One region of the Micromonospora sp. NPDC023644 genome, then DNA from elsewhere that is predicted to be linked to it. Evidence: riboswitches for the same ligand, from Rfam matches in the RefSeq annotation. Region 1 holds a riboswitch; each other region holds the start of a gene.
The links. A riboswitch is a leader RNA that binds a small molecule or an ion and turns the genes downstream of it on or off. The one in region 1 is predicted to bind cyclic di-AMP.

Region 1 (5,208 bases):
CTGACCGCGCTGCTGGACACCGACCCGCTGGCCTCGGCCCGGTGGACCACCCGGAGCCGCTACCTGGGCGACTTCCCCGCCGAGTCGTACGCCGAGGCGTTCCTGGAGGCCGCGCGGCGGCAGCTCGACGGGGGCTGGAACCCGCCGGCCCCGCGCGTCGCGGGCGCGACCGGCCTGCCGCTCGACCCGGACGACGCGGCCCTCTCCCCCACCGCCTGACACCCTGCTCGGGCGGCCCGCTCCGGGTCAGGCTCCCGCCGCTGCGGCACGCGACGGCCGTCCGCACCCGGAATCCTCGACGCCGCGCCCCGGGGCGGGGCAGCCGTCAGCGGTACGGGTCGACGAGGTCCAGGACCGCCTCGGGGGCCTCGACGTGGGCGTTGTGGCCGAGGCCGGGCAGGGTGGCGACCGGCACGCCCAGCTCCTTGAGCTGGGCGTCGGTGACCATGGGGTCGTGCTCGCCGCGGGCCAGCAGCACCGGCACGTCGGTCGCCGCCAGCAGGGCGGGCAGGTCCGGCGCGCCCACGCCGAACGCGGCCGGGTCCATCGCCAGCCGCCAGCGGCCGTCGACCTGCCGCAGCCCGGCCTCCACGACGGGATGGTCGGGGGCGAAGAGCCCGGTCAGGCCGGCCACCCGCAGGTAGCGGCGGGCCGCCTCGTCCCGGCTCGCGAACCAGGTCACCGGCCGGGCGGCCAACTCCCCCGCCTTCGCCAGCTCCGCCGGCGACCAGACGGCCTTGATGCCGAGCCCCACCACGGCGTCGACCGGCAGCCCGGCGCTCCGGGCGGCCAGTGCCAGGCCGACCACCCCGCCGAGGGAGTGCCCCAGCACGACGAGCCGGTCCCCCGCCGAAAGCCCCGTGGAGATCCGCGCGGCCAGCCCCGGGAACGAGTACGCCGGCAGCGGCGGCGACCAGCCGTGGCCGGCGAGGTCCGGCGCCAGCCACCGCCCCGCCCAGCGACGCTCGAGCAGCGGCGCCCAGGGCAGCCACACCTCGCCGGTGGCGCCCATCCCGTGCAGCAGCAGAAGCACCCGCCGGCCGTCCCGGTCACCCGATTCATCGACCATGGGGCGCAGTGTGCCACCACGGGACGCCGCGGGCGAGGGCCCTGACCCGGACACGACAACGGGCGCCGACCCCCGGCACGGGGAGCCGACGCCCGACGCTGTCGCTCAGGCGGAGTAGCCGCGGGTGGCCGCCCAGTTCGCCAGGGCGATGGTGCTCATCCAGTACGACGCGGTCGCCGGGTTCGCCGAGTCGGCGACCTTCACCAGCCGCCCCTCGTCCTGGTAGCCCACCACGGCGATGTAGTGCCCGCCGGGGAAGGAGTGCCAGCCGCCGTCGGTGTCCGTGGCGCTGCCGGCGACGTTCACCACGACGCCCCGCCCGTCGCCGATGGCCGCGACCACGTCGGCCTGGAGACGGTCCATCTGGGCCGGGGTGGCGGCGCCACCCGGGATCATCCGGGTGCGGTACGGGTCGCCCTTCACCGTCGCGTTCAACACGCGGGTGGTGTCCTGGGCCGAGTCGGTGCCCATCTGGTCGGTGCCCAGCTGGGCGCCGAGGGCGTCCTGGCTGCGCGCGATGCCGGCGGCGCTGAGGGCGTGCCGGACGGCCGCCGGACCGCAGTTGTAGAAGGTGGTCTGGGCCTGGTAGTCGTAGTCCAGGGTCTTGTCGGCCGGGGGCTTCGGCGGGGCCGGCTTGCGGGTCACGTCCGGGTCCGGGGCGGCGCTGGAGGCGCTGGCCGACGGGGCGGCGCTGGAGGCGGCCGGGGCGGCGCTGGACGGGGCGGTCGCGACCCGGGCCTGGCTGCGCGAGGCCGCGGTGTCGTCCCGCAGTTCGGTCGCGGCCACCAGGGCCTGCGCGGCGGCGGGGGCCTCGTCGGTGCCGGCCAGCAGCGCGCCGGAGCCCGACGCCAGCACGAGCGCCGCTGCGGACGCGGCGGCCAGCTGGTACGGACGCTCGGACGTGAGGCGACGCAGCTGTCGCTTGAGGTGGTGCTTCACGGTTTCCTCCACGGGCTGGGGGTGAGCGGTCGTCGGTCCGTGCCGAGGGCAGGGCGGACCGCCGCGCGGACGGACGTCCGGGCGGGTCGTGGACCACTCAGGGGACGCGCCCGGGATGCCGGGCGACGGACGGTGACCGGTGGGTCAGCTCGCGACCGGCGGACGGACGAGCACGGGCACCGCGGCGCCGTGGAGACGGCGGAACAACCGAGGGGTGGACGGGTGTGGCATGAGGATGGAACTCCTTCCGACACCGCCGACCGGGTTAGCTGACGGATTCGGGCGGGAAGAACGCCCTACCACGGGCCACGGCCCACGGATTCACCCCAACAAGCACTGGGTCCCCGGTTCGTCGTTCACGATTAGGCGGGTCGGCGCGGCGTCGCCTCTGGCGATCGGGTACCGCACCGGACGCGCCGACATTACTGGCCGGTCCGGGCCCTGCCAACCCCGTCCCACCTGCTTAAACCTTGATCTAGAGGCAATTTTTGCGGGCACTTCGCCACTGACGCGACTCAATGGGACGACCGTTTCCGAGCGCCCCTTGGGGTGACAACGGGACGAGTGGCGGACATCGGCGTCGAAACCCCGGCGGGAATCGACCGCGCCGCGCCGGATGACCGGTTCACCGGCATGGTGACCGGCGTCACCGAAGGATTCCTCGGCGTCGCGGGGACGGCGTGCGGCGACTCAGCCCACCCGGGCGGGCCGCCAGCGTGCCGCGGGCACGGGCCGGGGCGCGGCGGACGCCACCCGCGGCGCGGGGAGCCGGCCCGGCCGGAGCCGGGCCGCCGCGGCGTACGCCTCCACGGCCAGCGCCCGCGCCGCCTCGGCGGCCAGGTCGGCGTCGCGCCACGCCGCCCGTTCCCGTTCGGCGGCGGCGCGGTGGCGGGCGCGCTTCGCGTCGCGTACCGCGCGGGCCAGCACGATCTCCTGCTCGGCCGGGTGCCGCCGGGGATCCCAGCCCGCCCGCCGGGCGAACACGTCGCTGAGTTGACGGGCGGAGAGGTCCCCACGCCAGTGGGCGGCCATCGCGGCGTGGTGCAGCCAGCGCTCCCGGGCGGCGTACTCGGCGGGCGTGCGCGGGGTGCGCGGGGCGGGCAGGAGGGCGGCCGCGGTCAACCGGCGGGCGGCCCTCTCCGCCTCGTCGTACGCCTGCCAGGCCCGGTCGGACTCCTCCTGCGCGGCGAGCCAGTCGGCCCGTCGCCGCCGGGCGGTCCGGGCGGCCCGGGCCGCCGCGACCGCCACCTCCTCGGCGTAGCGGCGCAGGTCGGCCGCGTCGGCCACCTCCGCCGCGGGATCGTCGGCCGGCGGCGCGACCGGAGCGTCGACGGGGCGGGCCCGCTCGGGGCGGGCGACCAGCACGGCGAGCACGGTCAGGGCCAGCAGGAGCAGGACCGACCAGATGACGGCGGCCTGCGGCACCTCGATCAGGAACTGGTAGAGGACGGTCTCCATGGTCGGCACCTCACGGACGAGTGCGGCGGCGGGGCGTACGCGCCGCCCGGACGACCGGCGTGGTGACGCCACGGGCCGCCGTCGGGCGGTGCGGGGACGAGGTTCGGTGGGCGCGGGCACGGGCGCCGGCCCGTGCGGGTGACGCGGCTCAGCCGCGCGGCGGCGCCCGGGGGCCGGCGGGGCGCGAGGCGGACCCGGCCGGCAGCCGCACCGGACCCGCGAGCACGACCACGGCGGCCCGGTCCGGGGCCGGTTCGGCGGCGGGCGCGGCGGAACGGGCAGCCCCGTCGCGGACGGCCCGGACAGGACCGGCGGCACGGACAGGACCGGCGGCACGGACGGGACCGGCGGCACGGACAGGACCGGCGGCACGGGCGGGGCCAGCGGCACGGGCGGGGCCGGCGGCACGGGCAGTGCGCGCGGGACCGTCGGCGCGGATGACGTCGTCCGCCCGGGCGGCGGGCGCGGCGCAGGGGCAGTCCGGCCAGCCGGCGGGCGGCGGCGGGGCGGGGGCCGCCAGGGCCTCGGACGCCCCGCCGAGCGGCGCGGCGGGGAACGCCCCGGCGCCGGCGGTGAACGCGACCGCGACCGCCAGGCCGGTCAGCAGTCGCGCGGCCCACCGCGCCACCCACCACAGGGGACAGGTGAGCGCGACGGTAGCCACGCGATCACGCTACCGCCGGTTCCGCCGGCCCGCACCGCCACCGGGCGTGTCGGCCCGCGCCGCACCGGCAGGCTGGACGCACCCGCCCCGGTGGCGCGGGTTCCGCACGGCGGTGGACGCCCGGGTGGCCGGGGCGGTCAGCGCGAGTCGACGTACGCCGATCGGCGGTCGGGCTGCGGGTCGGCGGGCCGGGGGCGCGGCACGGCGTTGCCCCGCTCCCCCGGCGGCGGCGCGGGGCCGCCGGAGGCCTCCCCGGCGCCGTCGCCGCCCCGCGGCGTCGCCCGGGCCGGCCTGCGCGGGGTGAGCAGCCGCATCATCGGCGTCTCGACGAAGCGGTGCAACAGGCCGGCCAGGGCCAGGTTGACCAGCAGGAAACCGAGCACCACCGCCAGGCCCCACCAGCCGGGGAAGCCGACGCCCCAGTCGCCGGTGAGCCGCAGGACAGTGATCATGACCAGGACGTGCACCAGGTAGAAGGCGAAGGAGACCTCGCCGAGCCACACCATCGGGCGGGAGCGCCACGGCGAGCGCCGACCGCGCACGTCCGCGTCCGCCGCGGCGGCGATCACGAGGATGTACGCCACCGAGAGCAACGCCGCCCACAGTTCGGCGCGGACCCACTGGGCGGCGACCACCCAGGTCGCCACGAAGACCAGGCTGGCCAGCGGCAGGCCCGGCCCCCGCCACCGGCCACGCCGCATCAGCTCGGCGGCGGCCACGCCCATCCAGAACTCCAGCGACCGTACGGGCGGGAAGATCTGGGTGAACCACCAGCGACTCTCCTCGGGCACCAGGGCCTGGGCCGGCCAGAGCGCCAGGATCAGCAGCGGCACCGCGACCACGACGGCCCACAGCGCCCACGGCCGGGCCCGGCGGATCAGGGGCAGCGCCAGCGGCAGGCAGAGGTAGAAGAAGAACTCGCAGGACAGCGACCAGCTGACCGTGTTGATGCTGTAGAAGTGGCCCGGCCGGGGGTCCCATGCCTGGAGGAGGAACAGGTTCTCCACCGCGACGGCCGGGTCCACGGGGTCGGCGAGCCAGGCCGCGACCGCCAGGGCCGCGGCCCACAGCACGACGT
Region 2 (5,208 bases), on a different contig from region 1:
CCGAGCAGCTGACCCTGCTGGACCGGCTGGCCGCGCAGGAGCGCAAGCAGCTCGAGGGCGTGACCAAGGTCCGCGAGAAGTACGACGCGGAGAAGCAGAAGCTCGACGCGCTGATCGTCGCGCAGACGAAGCAGAAGGACGACCTGGCGGCGAAGAAGAAGCAGATCGACGCCGACATCAAGAAGCTCGAGGCGTCGCTGCCGGTGACGACCGTCAAGACGGAGAAGTGCCCGACCATCAACGGCGTGGTCAGCGATGCGGCCCGGACCGCGATCCGGACCGCCTGCGCCCAGGTCGGCGACCCGTACGTCTGGGGCGCCACCGGACCGAACTCGTTCGACTGCTCCGGCCTGACCCAGTACGCCTACAAGGCGGCGGGGATCCACCTGACGCACTTCACCGGTGCGCAGTGGAACGAGGGCAAGGCCATCCCGCGCTCCGAGGCGCGCCCCGGTGACCTGGTCTTCTTCTTCAGCGACCTGCACCACGTCGGCCTCTACCTCGGCAACGACAAGATGGTGCACGCGCCCCGGGCCGGCAAGCCGGTCAACGTCTCCAGCATCAACACCATGCCGGTGGCCGGGTTCCGCAGGCCCGGCTGATCCGCAACACCGCGCAACGCGAGGGCCCCCGGTCGGATCGACCGGGGGCCCTCGTCGTGCGGTGGGATCAGCGGGGCGCGCCCAGCGGGGACGGCACCAGGTTCACGTCGTCCAGGTTGACGAACATGACCCGGTGACCGAACTGGATCTGCACGTACCTGTTGTCGCCACGGACGACCGTGCGGTCGTGCGGGGCGGAACCGTCGAACGTGACGGCCCGGTAGTACTCGCCGGGGAGCACGTCACCGACGGCGTACCGCTGACCGGCCGAGAGGGTGTACTGCAGCGGCGAGATCGTCTGGTACGGCACGCCCTCCGGGTACGCGGCCTGCTCCGGGTAGGCCCGGCCGTACACCGGGATGGTGGTCTTGCCGGCCTTCGGGGTGGCGACCAGGCCGACGGCCCACTTCGCGGTCGGGGCCGAGGCGGGGTTGTGGAACCACGACTTCTGGCCGAGGTACCAGATCGCGGTCCAGTCGCCCCGGACCTCGGCCAGGGCGTACGTCTGTCCGGCCGAGACGCGGGCGCCGTGGTCGGAGACGTACGTGGTGTTCGGGGTGCCGTCGGGTCGCAGCGCGATGTCGTTGACCAGCGGCGCGTCGTGGCTCGGCGCGTTGTGCAGGAACAGCGCCGAGGAGCCCCGCAGCGGGCAGGGGGCGGTCGCCGGGGGCGGGTTCGGCACGCCCGGGGGCTGCCGGTTGCAGCCGGTGAAGGGCGGCTGGTTGGTGGCGAAGTCCGGGTCGATGGTGACCAGGCCCGTGTGGTGCGTGGCGGTCGACTTGAACGGCGCCTTGAGCAGGTCGAAGTAGTGCGACCAGTTCCAGTACGGACCCGGGTCCCAGTGCATGCCGCGCACGGTCGAGGCGACGGTGCCGGGGACGTTGTCGTGCCCGATGATGTGTTGCCGGTCCAGCGGGATGTTGTACTGCCGCGCCAGGTGGCGGACCAGCTTGGCGGAGGTGCGGTACATCGCCTCCGTGTACCAGGTGCCGTGCCCGGCGAAGCCCTCGTGCTCCAGCCCGATGGACTTGGAGTTCACGTACCAGTTGCCGGCGTGCCAGCCCACGTTCTTGGTCTTGATGTGCTGGGCGATGTGGCCGTCCACCGAGCGCAGGGTGTAGTGCCAGCCCACCCGCTTCGGGTCCTTGACCAGGTTGACGCTCGGCCCGAAGTAGCCCTCGGTGTCGTGGATGACGATGTATTCGATCTTCTGCTGCGCGGGGCGGTCGGCCAGGTCGTGGTTGCCGTAGTCCTCGATCGTCGGGCCGTACTGCTGGTACGGCGCCGGGATCCACTCGCAGGAGATGTCGCTCGGGCACTCCAGCCCGTCGGGCCGCGCGAGCTTGCGCAGGTTCAGCCGGTCCAGCCAGGAGCGGTCCGGCTGGACCGCGACGCCGGCCAGCGTGACCCGCTGCCCGTCGTCGGTCAGCCGGCTGTCGCCCGTGGCGATGGTGGCGTACACCTCGTTGGCGAAGGCCGCCGCGGCGTCGGCGCTGTCCGCGCCGGAGTACCGGGCCACCGCGCCGTACCAGGCCGCCGGGTCGGTGCCGGCGCCGACCGGGGCGCCGATCTCCTTCTGGTACGCGGCCAGCAGCGCCGCGCCGCCCCGGATGTTCGCCGTGACGTCCGTCCGCAGCGCCTCCTCGCTGGCGCCGGTCAGCTCCGCGGCGGCGTCGAGCGTCCGGAGCGCCGCCTCGTCGGGCGGCGCAGCGGCCGGCGGCTCGTGCGCCTCGGCCAGGGACCGGCGGGAGTCGTCGCCGCGCGGGTCCTCGGTGCCCTCGTCGTGGTGGGTGCCACCGGACAGGGCGGCGACGTGCTCGGCGTCGGTGAGGTGCATGGGTCCGTAGCCGCCGCTGGTGCTCGGCGTGCCGGCGTTGGTGTCCCAGCGGGACTGCAGGTAGGAGACCCCGAGCAGGACGCTCTCGGGCACGCCGTACTCGGTCGCCGCGGCGGCGTACTGCTGCTGCCGGTCGGTCGCCGGCGACGCGGCGGCGGATCCGGCGGCGGTGAGCGGCGTCGCCGCCAGGGCGGCGGCCACGGCCGCGGCCAGCAGGACGCGTCTGCTCCTTGATGTCGCTGACAGGTGCATCAGACCCCCAGTTCGGACGGGCAAAGATGGGGCCACCTTCGCCCCGTCCGCCGCCTCGGGTCAATACCTTTCCGCCCGACACTTCAAAAGGAAGGAAACTCTCGTCGTCCGGGTTGCGGATCCGCCCGCCCGGATGAGTACGGAGTGTCACCGCCCGAAGGGTTGCGGATCGATAACGGTCGTCTCTACTCTGGTCCTTCGTCGGCCGGTGACAATCCGTCCAACCAGGGCGGTGACGGTCCGGCACCGCCGAGTCGCTCCCGAGCGAGCCGGGGACCCAGGTTCCCCGGGGTGAATCCGCAGTCCCTGCGGTAGGGCGCCCCTTCCCGCCCGAACCCGTCAGCTAACCCGGTAGGCGGTACGGAAGAAGGAGTACGGACCCCGGTGGCACACCATGCCCCGCGGCCACCGTCGACCCGGTCGGCCCTCGCCGACCCGGTGACGGCTGCGCCGCGCCCACGCTGGTACCGCTGCACCACCGCCCTCGCCGCCCTGGCCGCGTTCGCCGTCGTCCTGACCGGCGGCGCCACGGCGGCCCACGCCGAACCGACGGTCGCCGAGATCGAGCGACAGATCGACGAGGACTGGAACAAGCTCGAACCGATCATCGAACGGCACAACGCCACCCGACAGGACCTGGCCGCCAGGCGGAAGCAGGCCGACGCGCTCGCCGCGCAGATCGGGCCGCTGGAGAAGCAGGTCGACCAGGCGATGGAGAAGGTGGCCGCGCTGGCCGCCCGCGCCTACAAGGGCGAGAACGTCTCCGTCGTCAACGCCCTGCTGGGCAGCCGCTCGCCGAGCGAGATGCTCGGGCAGCTCGAACTGCTCGACCGGTTCGCCCAGCACCAGCAGCAGGACGTGCGGCAGGTCGCCCAGCTGCGCGACCGGCTGGCCGGGAAGAAGGCGCCGCTGGACGAGATGGTCGTCCAGCTCAGCCGCACCGAGGCCCAGCTCGCGGCGAAGAAGAAGCAGATCAACGCCGAGATCGACCGGTTGCAGAAGCTGCGGCTGCGGGTCTACGGCAACGGTGGCGGCGGGCCGCTGCGCCCCGCCCCCTGCCCGGCCGGCTACCCCGGCGGGGCGGCCGGCACCGCCGTGAAGTTCGCCTGCGCCCAGATCGGCAAGCCCTACGTCTGGGGCGCCGAGGGGCCGAACTCGTACGACTGCTCCGGGCTGATGCTCGCCGCCTGGGCGAAGGCCGGGGTCTCGCTGCCGCACAACGCCGCGCAGCAGCGCCGGGCCACCGCGACCGTCAGCCGGGGCGAGCTGCGCCCGGGTGACCTCGTCTTCTACTACAGCGACCTGCACCACGTCGGCATGTACGTCGGCGGGGGCTGGGTGGTGCACGCCTCCCGCGCCGGGGTGCCGATCAGGATGAAGAAGGTCGACGACGGCCCGATCCACAGTTACGGCCGGCCCGGCTGACATGCCCGGAGGGCCCCTGTCCGGCGGGGGCCCTCCGCCCGGCCGAGGGTCGGGTCAGCGGGTCGGCCAGGTGCGCCAGTGCTGCCAGGAGCGGCTCGGGGTCGGCCCGCGCTGGCCCTGGTAGCGCGAGCCGTAGACGGCCGAGCCGTACGGGTGCTGCGCCGGCGACGAGAGCCGGAAGATGCAGAGCTGGCCGATCTTCATGCCCGGCCAGAGGGTGATCGGCAGGTTGGCCACGTTCGACAGCTCCAGGGTCACGTGGCCGGAGAAGCCCGGGTCGATGAAGCCCGCCGTGGAGTGGGTGAGCAGGCCCAGCCGGCCCAGGCTCGACTTGCCCTCCAGGCGGCCGGCGAGCTGATCGCCGAGCGAGATGACCTCCAGCGTCGAGGCGAGCACGAACTCGCCCGGATGCAGCACGTACGGCTCGCCCTCCGGCACCTCGACCTTCGACGTGAGGTCGTCCTGCTGCTGCGCGGGGTCGATGTGGGTGTAGAGGTGGTTGTTGAAGACCCGGAAGAGATTGTCCAGGCGTACGTCGATGCTGGAGGGTTGCACCAGCGCGGGCTCGAACGGCTCCAGCGCGAGCGTCCCCGCCTCGATCTCGGAGGCCAGGTCGCGGTCGGAGAGCAGCATCCGCACACCTTAGCGAGCGACGCGCGTGACCTGCGTGTCGGAGTGCGTCTTCGTACGTTTGTTCGATAGAATGCCGGCATGGCTTCCTGGTCCGAATTCGCCGCCGACGAGCCCCGCCTCGCCGACGGGATCCGCCTTCTCATGCAGCAGTACGGGCCGGGCTTCGGCTACCTGGCCACCGTCCGCGCCGACGGCGGTCCCCGGGTGCACCCGGTCTCCCCGGTGATCACCGACGAGGGGCTCTTCTGCTTCGTCGTCGACTCGCCCAAGCGGCGCGACCTGGAGCGCGACGGTCGCTACGCGCTGCACTCCTTCCCGCCGGAGGAGAGCGACGACGAGGCCTACGTCGCCGGCTACGCCCGGCCGGTGACCGACCCGGCCCGGGTCGCCCGGCTGGCCCGCAGCCACCGGGCCGCGCCGCAGGTCGACTGGCGGGTCTTCGAGTTCACCGTCGACGTG
Region 3 (5,208 bases), on a different contig from region 1:
CGACCGCAGCCGGTTCGCCGGCGGCGGCATCCTGGTGGTAGGCCCGTCCGCGGTCTTCGTCGAGTACATCGCCTCGGTGCTGCCCTCGCTCGGCGAGGACACCGCCACCCTGCACTCGCTGGGCACCCTCTTCGCGGGCATGACCGCCACCCGCACCGATCCGCCGGCCGTGGCGGCGGTCAAGGGCTCGCTGCGGATGCGGCGGGTGCTGGAGCGGGCGGCCCGGGACGCGGTGCCGGGCGGCCCGACCGAGCTGCGCCTGCTCTACCGGGGCGAGCTGCTCCGGCTGGAGCGCCGCGAGCTGGACGGCATCCGGGACCGGGCGATGCCCCGGGGCGCCCGGCGCAACGAGGTGCGCCGGGCCGGCTTCGACGGGATCTTCGCGGCGCTCTGGGCGCAGGCCCGCCGGTTGGGCATCGGCCGGTTGCCCGAGCAGCGCGCGTTCGAGGACGAGATCGCCGAGCGGCCGGAGTTCCGGGAGTTCCTCAAGGCTTGGTGGCCGCGGCTGCACCCCCGGCACGTGCTCAGCTGGCTGGCCCGCCCGGACCGGCTGCACCGCTACGCCGAGGGGATCCTCTCCCGCGCCGAGATCCGGCTGCTGACCGACGCGTACCGGAGCCTCGACACCGCCGGGCTGACGATCGCCGACATCGCGCTGCTCGACGAGTTGGACGCGTTGCTCGGCAAGCCGATGCGGCCGGCCCGGGCGAAGCGGGACCCGTTCCAGCTGGCCGGCGGGGTCCGCGAGCTGAGCACCTTCGCCGACCGGCAGCGCGCCGCCCGCGAGGCGGCCCGGGAGCGCCCGGAGGACTACCGCGAGTACGCGCACGTGGTGGTCGACGAGTCGCAGGACGTCTCGCCGATGCAGTGGCGGATGATCGGCCGGCGCGGCCGGCTGGCCTCGTGGACGGTGGTGGGCGACCCGGCCCAGACGGCGTGGACGGGGGACCCCGAGGAGCTGACCCGGGCCCGGGACCAGGCGTTGGGCCGGCGCAAGCGGCACCACTTCACCCTCACCACGAACTACCGCAACTCGGCGGAGATCTTCGCGGTGGCGGCGGCCGAGATCCGCCGGCTGCACCCGGACCTCCCGCTGCCCAGGGCGGTGCGCTCCACCGGCGTCGACCCGGTCGAGCTGGCGGTGCCCCCGGCGCAGTTGGAGAGCGCCGTCGTGGCGGCGGCCCGCGCGCTGCTCGCCGAGGTCGAGGGCACGGTCGGCGTGATCACGCCGGTGCCCCGCCGCGACGAGGTGGCCGGCTGGCTGGGCGGGCTGGACGCGCCGCGCCTGCAGGTGGTGACCAGCCTGGAGGCCAAGGGCATGGAGTACGACGGGGTCGTCCTCGTCGCCCCGAGCGAGATCCGGGCCGACCCGGGTTCGGGGGTGCGGACGCTCTACGTCGCGCTGTCCCGGGCCACCCAGCGCCTGACCACCGTCGACCCGACCGGCTGAGGCCGCGTTACTTGCACACATAGCGATGTGAGCATAGATTGGACGCGAATCCGGACGCCTGACGGAGGGTGGGCGCGTGGGCGCAGGTCATGACCACCATCACGGGTCGGTGGCGAATGCCGCACACCGCCACCGGGGCCGGCTCTGGGCGGCGTTCGGGCTGCTCGCCGGCCTGATGGCGGTGGAGGCGGTGGCCGCCTTCCGCACGGGCTCCCTGGCCCTGCTGAGCGACGCCGGGCACATGTTCACCGACGTGCTCGGCATCGGCATGGCGCTCGCGGCGATCGCCGCCACCCGGCGGGCGGGCGCCGACCCGCAGCGCACCTTCGGCCTCTACCGGCTGGAGGTGCTGGCCGCGCTGGCCAACGCCGTGCTGCTCTCCGGTGTCGCGGTCTACGTCGTGGTCGAGGCGGTGCGCCGCTTCGGCGACCCGCCCGAGGTGCTGGCGGGCCCGATGCTGGTGGTCGCCGTGTTCGGCCTGCTCGCCAACGTCGGCGCCTTCGCGCTGCTGCGCTCCGGCGCGAAGGAGAGCATCAACGTCCACGGCGCCTACCTGGAGGTGCTCGGCGACCTGCTGGGGTCACTCGGCGTGATCGGGGCGGCGCTGCTGATCGCCACCACCGGCTGGTGGTGGGCCGACCCAGTGGTGGCGGTCGCGATCGGGCTGTTCATCCTGCCCCGCACCTGGCGGCTCGGGCGGGCCGCGCTGCGCATCCTCGTACAGGCCGCGCCGGAGCACCTCCAGGTCACCGCGGTACACGACCGGCTGGCCGCCGTGCCGGGCGTCGCCGAGGTGCACGACCTGCACGTCTGGACGCTGACCTCCGGGATGGAGGTGGCCTCGGCGCACCTGACGATGGCGCCCGGCGCGGAGGTGGGCGCGGTGCTGGGCGCCGCCCGGGCCGCGCTGCACGACGACTTCCAGATCGAACACGCCACGTTGCAGATCGAGCCGGGAGCGTCGCCCGGGGCCTGTGGGGCGGTGGAGTGGTAATGAGGACAACCTTAAATCTGGGAGAGTATTGTGGGCTTATGCCGGATTTGACTGTTAGTGGACGCACACCGTCCGTCACCTGCGCTGCACCAGTCACACCGGCACCGGTAGGCTCGGCTTCGGCCTCCGCCAGGCGGCACCCACCGGTGCCGGCGGTGGCCGCCGCCTAATCGCCCGGCGGGGCGAACCGGGGAACCATGTTCGTGGGGTGCATCCGCGTCAGCGGTAGGGATCTTCCGTCCCGAACCCGTCAGCTAACCCGGTCGGCGGCTGACGGAAGGACACGTGTATGCCAGTGATGGCACCTGTACGACGACGTGCCGCCCGAACGGCGGCCCTGATCGCCACGATGCTCGCCCTCGGCGCCGCGGTGGCCCCGGTCACCGCCGCCCCGGCGGCGGCCACCACCCGCGCCGGCCTGCTCGCCGCGGCTCCCGGCCAGGACGAGGAGGGTGGCACCCCCGCCCTGCGGGACCAACTGGAAGCGGCCAGCAAGGGCTACCTCGACGCCAAGCGCGCCCTGGAGACGTCGACCAAGCGGCAGCAGCAACTCACCGCGCAGCTCAAGACCACCGAGGTCGAGCTGACCGCGCGCACCGCCAACGTCGGCGAGATCGCGGGGGCCGCCTACCGCACCGGCCGGCTCAGCGTGGCGTCCGCCCTGCTCAACAGCGGCTCGCCGGACGGCTTCATGGACCGCGCCGCCGCCCTCGACGCGGTCGCCGCCAAGGAGGACCGGGCCCTGCGCGAACTCCAGGAGACCCGGGACGAGGCCACCCGCACCAAGCTCGCCCTGGACGGCGAGATCCGAGAGCAGCGCAAGCAGGTCACCGTGATGGCCAAGCGCAAGGAGCAGGCCGAACGGGCGCTGACGGTCGCCAACCGGAAGCAGCAACAACAGCGGTCCGCGGGTGGGGGCGCCTCGCCGGGCGGCACCTCGACCAAGACGGCGAAGGCGGCGCCGCGCAACCCCGACGGCTCCTGGCCGCGTGAGTCGTGCAGCGTCAACGACCCGACCCCCGCCAACGGCTGCATCACCCCGCGCACCCTGCACGCGCTCAACCAGGCCAAGGCGGCGGGCTTCACCCGCTACGTCTCCTGCTACCGCCCCGGCGGCTCCGGCGAGCACCCGAAGGGCCGGGCCTGCGACTTCGCGGCCCAGAAGGGCGGCTTCGGCGGCGACGCCACCGGCGGCGACCGGACGTACGGCAACAACCTGGCGGCGTACTACGTGCGCAACGCCGACCGGCTCGCCGTGCTCTACGTGATCTGGTACAGGCAGATCTGGCTGCCGAGCAGCGGGTGGAAGTCGTACAGCGGGGCCAACGGCGACCCGTCCAGCGACCACACCAACCACGTGCACCTGTCGGTCTACTGACGCCCGCGCCCCGGTGTCCCGCCCGTCGGCGGGACACCGGGGGGCGTGGACGCCCGTCGCCTCCGGTCGCCCCGGCCGGCGGTCAGTCGGCCGGCAGCCCGGGCGGGCGCGTGTCGAGGGCCGCGGCGAGACGGGCGGCCAGCCCGAGATGGGCCGCCCGGGCCTGGCGGAACGCGTAGCCGAAGAGCGGCGCGGGCGCGGCGAGGGTGATCTCCACGTCGATGCGGACCACGTCGTCGGGCTCCACCCGCAGCCGGGTGTGGTTGCGCACCGTGGTGGCGGGCCACTGCCGCGCCACGGTGACGATCTCGTCGGGATCGTGGACGAGGACGTCGGCCCGGTAGGTGATCGGCAGGCGCACCGGCCCGGCGGCCAGGCGATCGGTGATGTCGTAGCTGGCGCGCGCGCCGGGGCGGGTCGGCACCCGACGGACCCGGACGATGAGCGGGTGCAGGTCCTCCTGCCGGCGGGGATCGGCGAGCAGCGCCGCAGCCTCCGCGAGGGAGCAGCGCGCCTGGACGGTGTAGCTGAAGGAATCCCGCCTGAGCACGCCGTCTCCCCGCCGTCGATGGTCGCCCGATCGTCGCGCATGCCGGGCACGCTGGCAACGCCGCGCCGATCCCGCCCGGAGTCCGGACGCCCGGGCGCCGGTCCCACTACGGTCAGCTGGTGGAGGGTCACGCCGCGTGTCGATCGGTGGAGGGTGGGCGCATGAACGGGTACGACGGATGAGCGGACACGTGATGGTCTTCGCGCCCACGCCCCGGCTGACGGTGACCGTCGACCAGCCCAGCGACGCGCCGGAGCTGCACCTGCACCCCGGCGGGCAGGGCGTCTGGCAGGCCCGGATGGTGATGTCGCTCGGGGTCGACGTGGTGCTCTGCACCGCCCTCGGCGGCGAGATCGGCCAGGTGCTGGAGCCGCTGCTGGTCAGCGAGGGGGTCAACCTGAAGGTGGTGCTCCGCGACTCCGGCAGCGGCGGGTACGTGCACGATCGGCGGGAGGGCTCCCGGGAGGAGATCGTCGACGTGCCCGGCCAGCCGCTCAGCCGGCACGAGCTGGACGAGCTCTACAACCTGGCGCTCGGCGAGGGGCTGCGCGCCACGGTCAGCGTGCTGAGCGGGCCGAACGAGCCGTCGCTGGTCCCGGCCGACCTCTACCGGCGGTTCGCCGCCGACCTCGGGGCCAACGGCAGCCGGGTGGTGGTCGACCTCTGCGGCGAGCACCTCGACGCCGTGCTCCAGAGCGGCGTCTTCTTCCTCAAGGTCAGCCACGAGGAGCTGATCGCCGACGGCCGCGCCGACGGCGAGGACGAGGAGCAGCTCACCCGGGCCCTGTACGACCTGCACGCCGGCGGCGCCGAGAACGTGGTGGTGAGCCGGGCCG
Region 4 (5,208 bases), on a different contig from region 1:
TCCAGCGTCGGCCCGGGTGACCAGGCCGTTCACGTGAGGTAGCGAGGTGTGGGATGAGTCGTCCCGGATCGCCAGGCACTCAACCGGGCCCGGAGCGGACGCTCCCGGTGTCGACCGCGGGCGATGCCCCGGCCGACGTCGGCACCCCGTTCGCCGCCCCCGCGAGTCCCGAGCAGGCGCTCGCCGAGCTGCACGCCGGCAACCGGCGGTTCGTGACCGGCGCCCCGCGCCACCCCAACCAGGACGCCGGGCACCGCGCCGCGGTCGCCGACGGGCAGCACCCCTTCGCGGTGATCGTCGGCTGTTCCGACTCCCGGCTCGCGGCCGAGATCATCTTCGACCGGGGCCTGGGTGACCTCTTCGTGGTCCGCACCGCCGGGCACACCATCGGCCCCGAGGTGCTGGGCAGCGTGGAGTACGCCGTCACGGTCCTGGGCACGCCGCTGGTGGTGGTGCTCGGGCACGACTCCTGCGGGGCCGTCCAGGCGGCGCGGGCGGCGGACGCCACCGGCACCCCGCCGGTCGGGCACCTGTGCGCCGTGGTCGACGCGGTGGTGCCCAGCCTGCGCCGGGCCGCCGCCGAGGGCGTGGACGACATCGACCGGATCGTCGACATCCACATCGCGCACACCGTCGAGGCGATGCTGGGCCGCTCCGCCGTGCTCGCCGCCGAGGTGGCCGCCGGTCGCTGCGGGGTGGTCGGCATGTCGTACCGGCTGACCGCCGGCGAGGTGCGGACGGTGGCCGCGGTGCCCTCCCGCGCGGTCGACGCGCCGGAGCCGGCGGCCAGCGCCGCGCTCGCCTGACACCCTCCGCCGCCCGGCCTACCCCGCGGCGCCCTGCCGCGCCTCGCTGCGCCGCGTCTCGCAGTGCCGTGCCCGGCCGTGCCGTGTCCCGGCGCGAGGGCCCGTCTCCCGCCCGTTCCTGCCTGCGGCCTGTCCCGACCCGCCGTTCCCGCGGCGGGCGGTCCCACGCGACGACAGGGCCGCCCCGCCGACGACACAGGGCCGCCCCGCGTCCGGCGGGGCGGCCCTGGGGGTGGGTCTCGGCTAGAGCAGTGAGACGTGCACGTGGTCGGTGTGGTTCGACGGGCCGCTGTAGGACTTCCAGCCGGTCGCCGGGAACCAGATCTGCCGGTTCCAGATCACGTAGTAGATGCCGAGCCGGTCGGCGTTACGGACCAGGAACGCGGTCAGGTTGTTGCCGTACATGTATGTGTCGTCGTTGTGCCAGGGGGAGAAGCCGCTGCGTTGCAGCGACCAGTCGCAGGCCCGGCCCTTCGGATGCTCGTACGGCCCGCCGGAGCGGTAGCAGCCGACGAACCGGTTGAAGCCGGCCCGCCTGACCTCCTTGTACATGTGCAGGGTGCGCGCGGTGATTCGGCCGGAGGTGGTCGGGTCGTCCTCGGTGGCTGACAGCGGCCGCCAGTCGCCGTCGGCCGTGCGACCCGGCGCCATCCGAGCCACCGGCGAGGTGGCGACCACCTTGCCGCTGGTCAACCCCCTGCCGCCGACCAGCGCGAGCGCCTTCTCCGCCTCGCGCTTGCCACGCGCCAGTTCGTTCTTCAGCTTCTGCTGCTCGCGCACCTCGGCGTCGACCGCCAGCTTGGCCTGCTTGGCGCGGTCCCTGATCGCGTTCACCTCGGCCAGCTTCTTGGAGTTGACCAGGTTGATCTCGTCGAGGGCGGCGGCGCGGCGGACGAACGAGTCGGGGCTGGCGGTGTCCAGCAGCATCGACACCGCGCCGATCCGCCCGGTTCGGTAGGACTGGGCGGCGATCTGGCTCACCTGCGGGGCCAGCGCGTCCAGCTCGGCCTGTGCCCGGTCGACCTCCAGGGCCAGTTCGAGCTGGCGCTCTTCCGACTTCTTCAGCTTCGCCTGGGCCTGCACATAGGACCGGTTGCGGGCCTCGATCAGGTCGTCGAGCAGCTTGGGCTCGTTGTCCCCGTGCCCGGAGGGCTTGGGCGGGGTGGGCGCGGCCGCCGCCGGGAGGGGCCCGGCAAAGACCGCCAGGGCGGCGAGCACGGCCACCACGGGCGTCAACCAGCGGCGTAGGGGTGCCGTCACAGTTTTCCCTTCCGTCGACCGCCGACCGGGTTAGCTGACGGGTTCGGGGCGGAAGTGGCCCCTACCGCTGTCGCGGATTCACCCCACGTACCTGGGTCCCCGGCTCGCCTGGCGGCGATTGGGCGGCGGCACCGCAGGCGCCGCTGCGCGCCTTCGGCGGTGACCGGCAGCGAGGTTACCTGAGAGCACTCCCGGGGATCTACGTCCCTAAGCCGACTAAATGCGTTATTTCGTGATGGCGGAGGGTGAGCAGTGACGCGTTTATCAGGTCGGACGTCCTGTTCGGTCACGCTGAGGAGTGTCACCATGCGGTGTCCGTGCTCCTGTTCCGACCGGGCCATCCGCCGGGAGCGGCGGACGGCGCGTCCGCGGCGCGCGGCCCGCTGAGCGCCTCCAGCGCCTCGGACCGGTCGGCCGCCGGCCGGGGCGCCGGCGCGGGCGCGGACGCCGCGCGGTCGGTGGCGTCCCCGCCGCGCCGGCCCGCCGCGGTCACCACGGCCGCCAGCCCGGTGGTCAGCGGCACGGCGGCGATCAGGCCCAGGGTGGCGACCGCGCTGCGGACGATCTCCTGAGCCAGGAACTCGCTGGTGAGGATCTGGGTCACCGCCCGCGAGTCGGCGGTCAGCAGGAGCAGCACCGGCAGCGAGGCGCCGGCGTACGCCAGCACGATGGTGTTCACCGTCGAGGCGATGTGCGCCCGGCCGACCCGGGTCGCCGCCCGGTAGAGCTGCATCCGGGACAGCCCGGGGTTGGCGTGCGCCAGCTCGGTGACCGTGGCGGCCTGGGTGACCGTGACGTCGTCGAGCACGCCGAGGGAACCGATGATGATCCCGGCCAGCAGCAGGCCGTGCAGGTCGACGTCGGCCTGGTACATCGACAACGTGGTGGCGTCCTCGCTGCCGAACCCGGTCAGGTGGGTCGCGGCGGTGGCGATCGTGCCGAGGACGCCGGTCAGCACCAGGCTGCCCAGCGTGCCGAGCACGGCGACCGAGGTCTGCGCGGTCACCCCGTGGGTCAGGTAGAGCACCACGAACATGATCAGAGCGGCGCCGACGACCGCGACCAGGAGTGGTGGGCTCCCGGCGCTGATGCCGGGCAGCACGAAGGTCAGCAGGATGGCGAAGCTCGCCGCCAGGCCCGCCAGCGCGGCCAGCCCGCGCCACCGCCCGAAGGCGACGATCGCCGCCGCGAAGAGCGCGACCAGCCAGAGCAGCGGCTTGCCGCGCTGGTGCTCCGCGATGTTGAAGGTGCTGGCCGTGGGATCGGCGGGGTCGGTGAGTTCGACCAGGATGATCTCGTCGCCCACGGCGACGCTCGGCGCGCCGGGCCCGGCCGGCACCGGCGTCTCCACCTGCTGGCCGGCGTCGGGGCCGTCCTCCACCCGTACGGTGACCGTGCCGCAGGGGCCCTGCGCCGCGTCCGGGCTCCCCTCCGGCGTCTCGGGGGCGGGCGGGCACGGCTCCGTCACCACCCGCGTCACCGTGCCGTGGTGGCGGGGCGGCTCGGTGCCGGCCGCGGGATCGCGCGCGTCCCACGGCCAGAGCACCAGCGCCGCGATCACCGTGGCGACGAAGAGGGGCACCACCGTCGCGACGAGGATCCGCCGCACCCCGGGCGGGGCGGACGGAGCGGGGCGGGTGTGGTCGGCGCCCATCGAGTGTGTCTCCCAACGAATCCAGGGCGGGGTACGTGCCGGCGGGCCGGTCGGTTCAGCGTCGCCGCGTGGCGGGGGACGGGGGAACCCCCGCGTGGCGGTGCGGTCACGTACCGCGGTCGTCGGCCCCGGTCCGGTCGTGAATGGTCACCGCCGCCGCCCAGTGGGGGCGCGGGACGGGCGGTGCGGAATCCGGAGGGCCATCGGCCGAATGGTAGCCATCCCGGGATGCGGGCGCAGGTGGTGCGGGGTGGTGTCGGGACGCGGACCGTCGACGGGCCACCTTCGGCGCCGGCTGTTCGCAGGGCGCGCCGCGCGGTGGCCCCCGTACGGGCGGGCCGACGCGCTAGCGTGACGGGTGTGCGGACGACGGTGACGGCGGCGCGGGGGGCCCGGCTCCTGCTGCTCGTCGGCACGCTGCTCGGCCTGGCCGCGATGCACACCATCGGCCACGACTCGCACCCGACGGGTCACCCCGCCGGCCCGTCGGCACACGCCGCCGCCGCATCCCGCCCGCACGCTGCCGCCGCGCCCGGCCCGCACGCCGTCGCCGCGCCCGGCCCGCACGGGGTCGCCGCGGACGCGCTCGTGCCGCCCCCGCACGGCACCGCCCTCCCGCACGCCGTCGTGGCGGCTCTCCGGGCCGTCGCGGGCTGCCCCGCGGGCTGCGCGTCCGACCGGCTCCTGCCGTTCGGCGACGCGGGGGGAGGACTGCCCGGGTGGGGAGTGTGCCTGGCCGTGCTGGGGGCGTTCGCCGCCTCGCTGCTGCTCGCCGCGCTGCTGTCGGCCCGCGTACGCGCCGTCCGCCCGGCGGGGCGCGGGCCGGTCTGCCCGCTCCCGTCGCCCCGGGCCCCGCCGCCCCGACCGGTCGGTCTGCGGCTCGCCACGGTCTCGGTGCTGCGCAGGTAGGACGCGTCCGACGCGGTGCGGCTCACGCCGTTCCGCGTCCCCGTCGTGCCGCGTACGTTCCGACACCGAAAGGCCCAGACATGACCACTCGTACCCTTGCGCGCCGTGCCGCCCTGGCCGGCGTCGCCATCACCGCAGCCCTCGCCGTGACCGCCTGCGGCGGCGACGGCCACTCGTCCCCGGAGGCCGGACACGGCCCGTCCGGCACCGGTGGGCCGGCGGCCACCGCCACCGGCGCAGCCGCGTTCGGCGACGCCGACGCGATGTTCGCCACGATGATGATCCCGCACCACCGGCAGGCGGTGGAGATGGCGGACCTGGCGGCGACGCGGGCGGCCGACCCGGAGGTCAAGCGGCTCGCCGTGGAGATCAAGGCGGCCCAGGCGCCCGAGATCGCCACCATGAGCGGCTGGTTGGCGGCCTGGGGACGGCCGGTGCCGTCGCCGGGAGCCGAGCTGCCGCACATGGACCACGGCATGCCCGGAATGATGTCCGAGGCCGACATGACGAAACTGGCGGCGGCCACCGGCCGGGAGTTCGACCGGCAGTTCCTGACCATGATGATCGCCCACCACGAGG

Region 2: it holds a riboswitch for cyclic di-AMP, as region 1 does, so the genes downstream of both, AB0G08_RS03850 (NlpC/P60 family protein) here and AB0G08_RS14700 (C39 family peptidase) in region 1, are expected to answer to the same signal.
Region 3: it holds a riboswitch for cyclic di-AMP, as region 1 does, so the genes downstream of both, AB0G08_RS23465 (hypothetical protein) here and AB0G08_RS14700 (C39 family peptidase) in region 1, are expected to answer to the same signal.
Region 4: it holds a riboswitch for cyclic di-AMP, as region 1 does, so the genes downstream of both, AB0G08_RS10895 (hypothetical protein) here and AB0G08_RS14700 (C39 family peptidase) in region 1, are expected to answer to the same signal.

What each region holds. Positions count from the first base shown of each region.
Region 1 covers NZ_JBFABA010000015.1:109,597-114,804, forward strand. Annotated here, with positions in the region: gene AB0G08_RS14690 (CDP-glycerol glycerophosphotransferase family protein) at 1-219, shown strand, start outside; gene AB0G08_RS14695 (alpha/beta hydrolase) at 326-1,069, opposite strand; gene AB0G08_RS14700 (C39 family peptidase) at 1,175-2,020, opposite strand; cyclic di-AMP (ydaO/yuaA leader) riboswitch at 2,248-2,387, opposite strand; gene AB0G08_RS14705 (hypothetical protein) at 2,699-3,466, opposite strand; gene AB0G08_RS14710 (hypothetical protein) at 3,615-4,130, opposite strand; gene AB0G08_RS14715 (acyltransferase) at 4,268-5,208, opposite strand, start outside.
Region 2 covers NZ_JBFABA010000003.1:187,280-192,487, forward strand. Annotated here, with positions in the region: gene AB0G08_RS03840 (NlpC/P60 family protein) at 1-602, shown strand, start outside; gene AB0G08_RS03845 (peptidoglycan recognition family protein) at 670-2,691, opposite strand; cyclic di-AMP (ydaO/yuaA leader) riboswitch at 2,929-3,063, shown strand; gene AB0G08_RS03850 (NlpC/P60 family protein) at 3,076-4,116, shown strand; gene dcd (dCTP deaminase) at 4,171-4,749, opposite strand; gene AB0G08_RS03860 (pyridoxamine 5'-phosphate oxidase family protein) at 4,828-5,208, shown strand, end outside.
Region 3 covers NZ_JBFABA010000041.1:44,674-49,881, forward strand. Annotated here, with positions in the region: gene AB0G08_RS23455 (AAA family ATPase) at 1-1,450, shown strand, start outside; gene AB0G08_RS23460 (cation diffusion facilitator family transporter) at 1,527-2,444, shown strand; cyclic di-AMP (ydaO/yuaA leader) riboswitch at 2,598-2,729, shown strand; gene AB0G08_RS23465 (hypothetical protein) at 2,743-3,822, shown strand; gene AB0G08_RS23470 (SRPBCC family protein) at 3,905-4,372, opposite strand; gene AB0G08_RS23475 (PfkB family carbohydrate kinase) at 4,551-5,208, shown strand, end outside.
Region 4 covers NZ_JBFABA010000010.1:73,036-78,243, reverse strand. Annotated here, with positions in the region: gene AB0G08_RS10900 (carbonic anhydrase) at 54-806, shown strand; gene AB0G08_RS10895 (hypothetical protein) at 1,050-2,066, opposite strand; cyclic di-AMP (ydaO/yuaA leader) riboswitch at 2,070-2,201, opposite strand; gene AB0G08_RS10890 (YibE/F family protein) at 2,368-3,720, opposite strand; gene AB0G08_RS10885 (hypothetical protein) at 4,081-4,629, shown strand; gene AB0G08_RS10880 (DUF305 domain-containing protein) at 4,710-5,208, shown strand, end outside.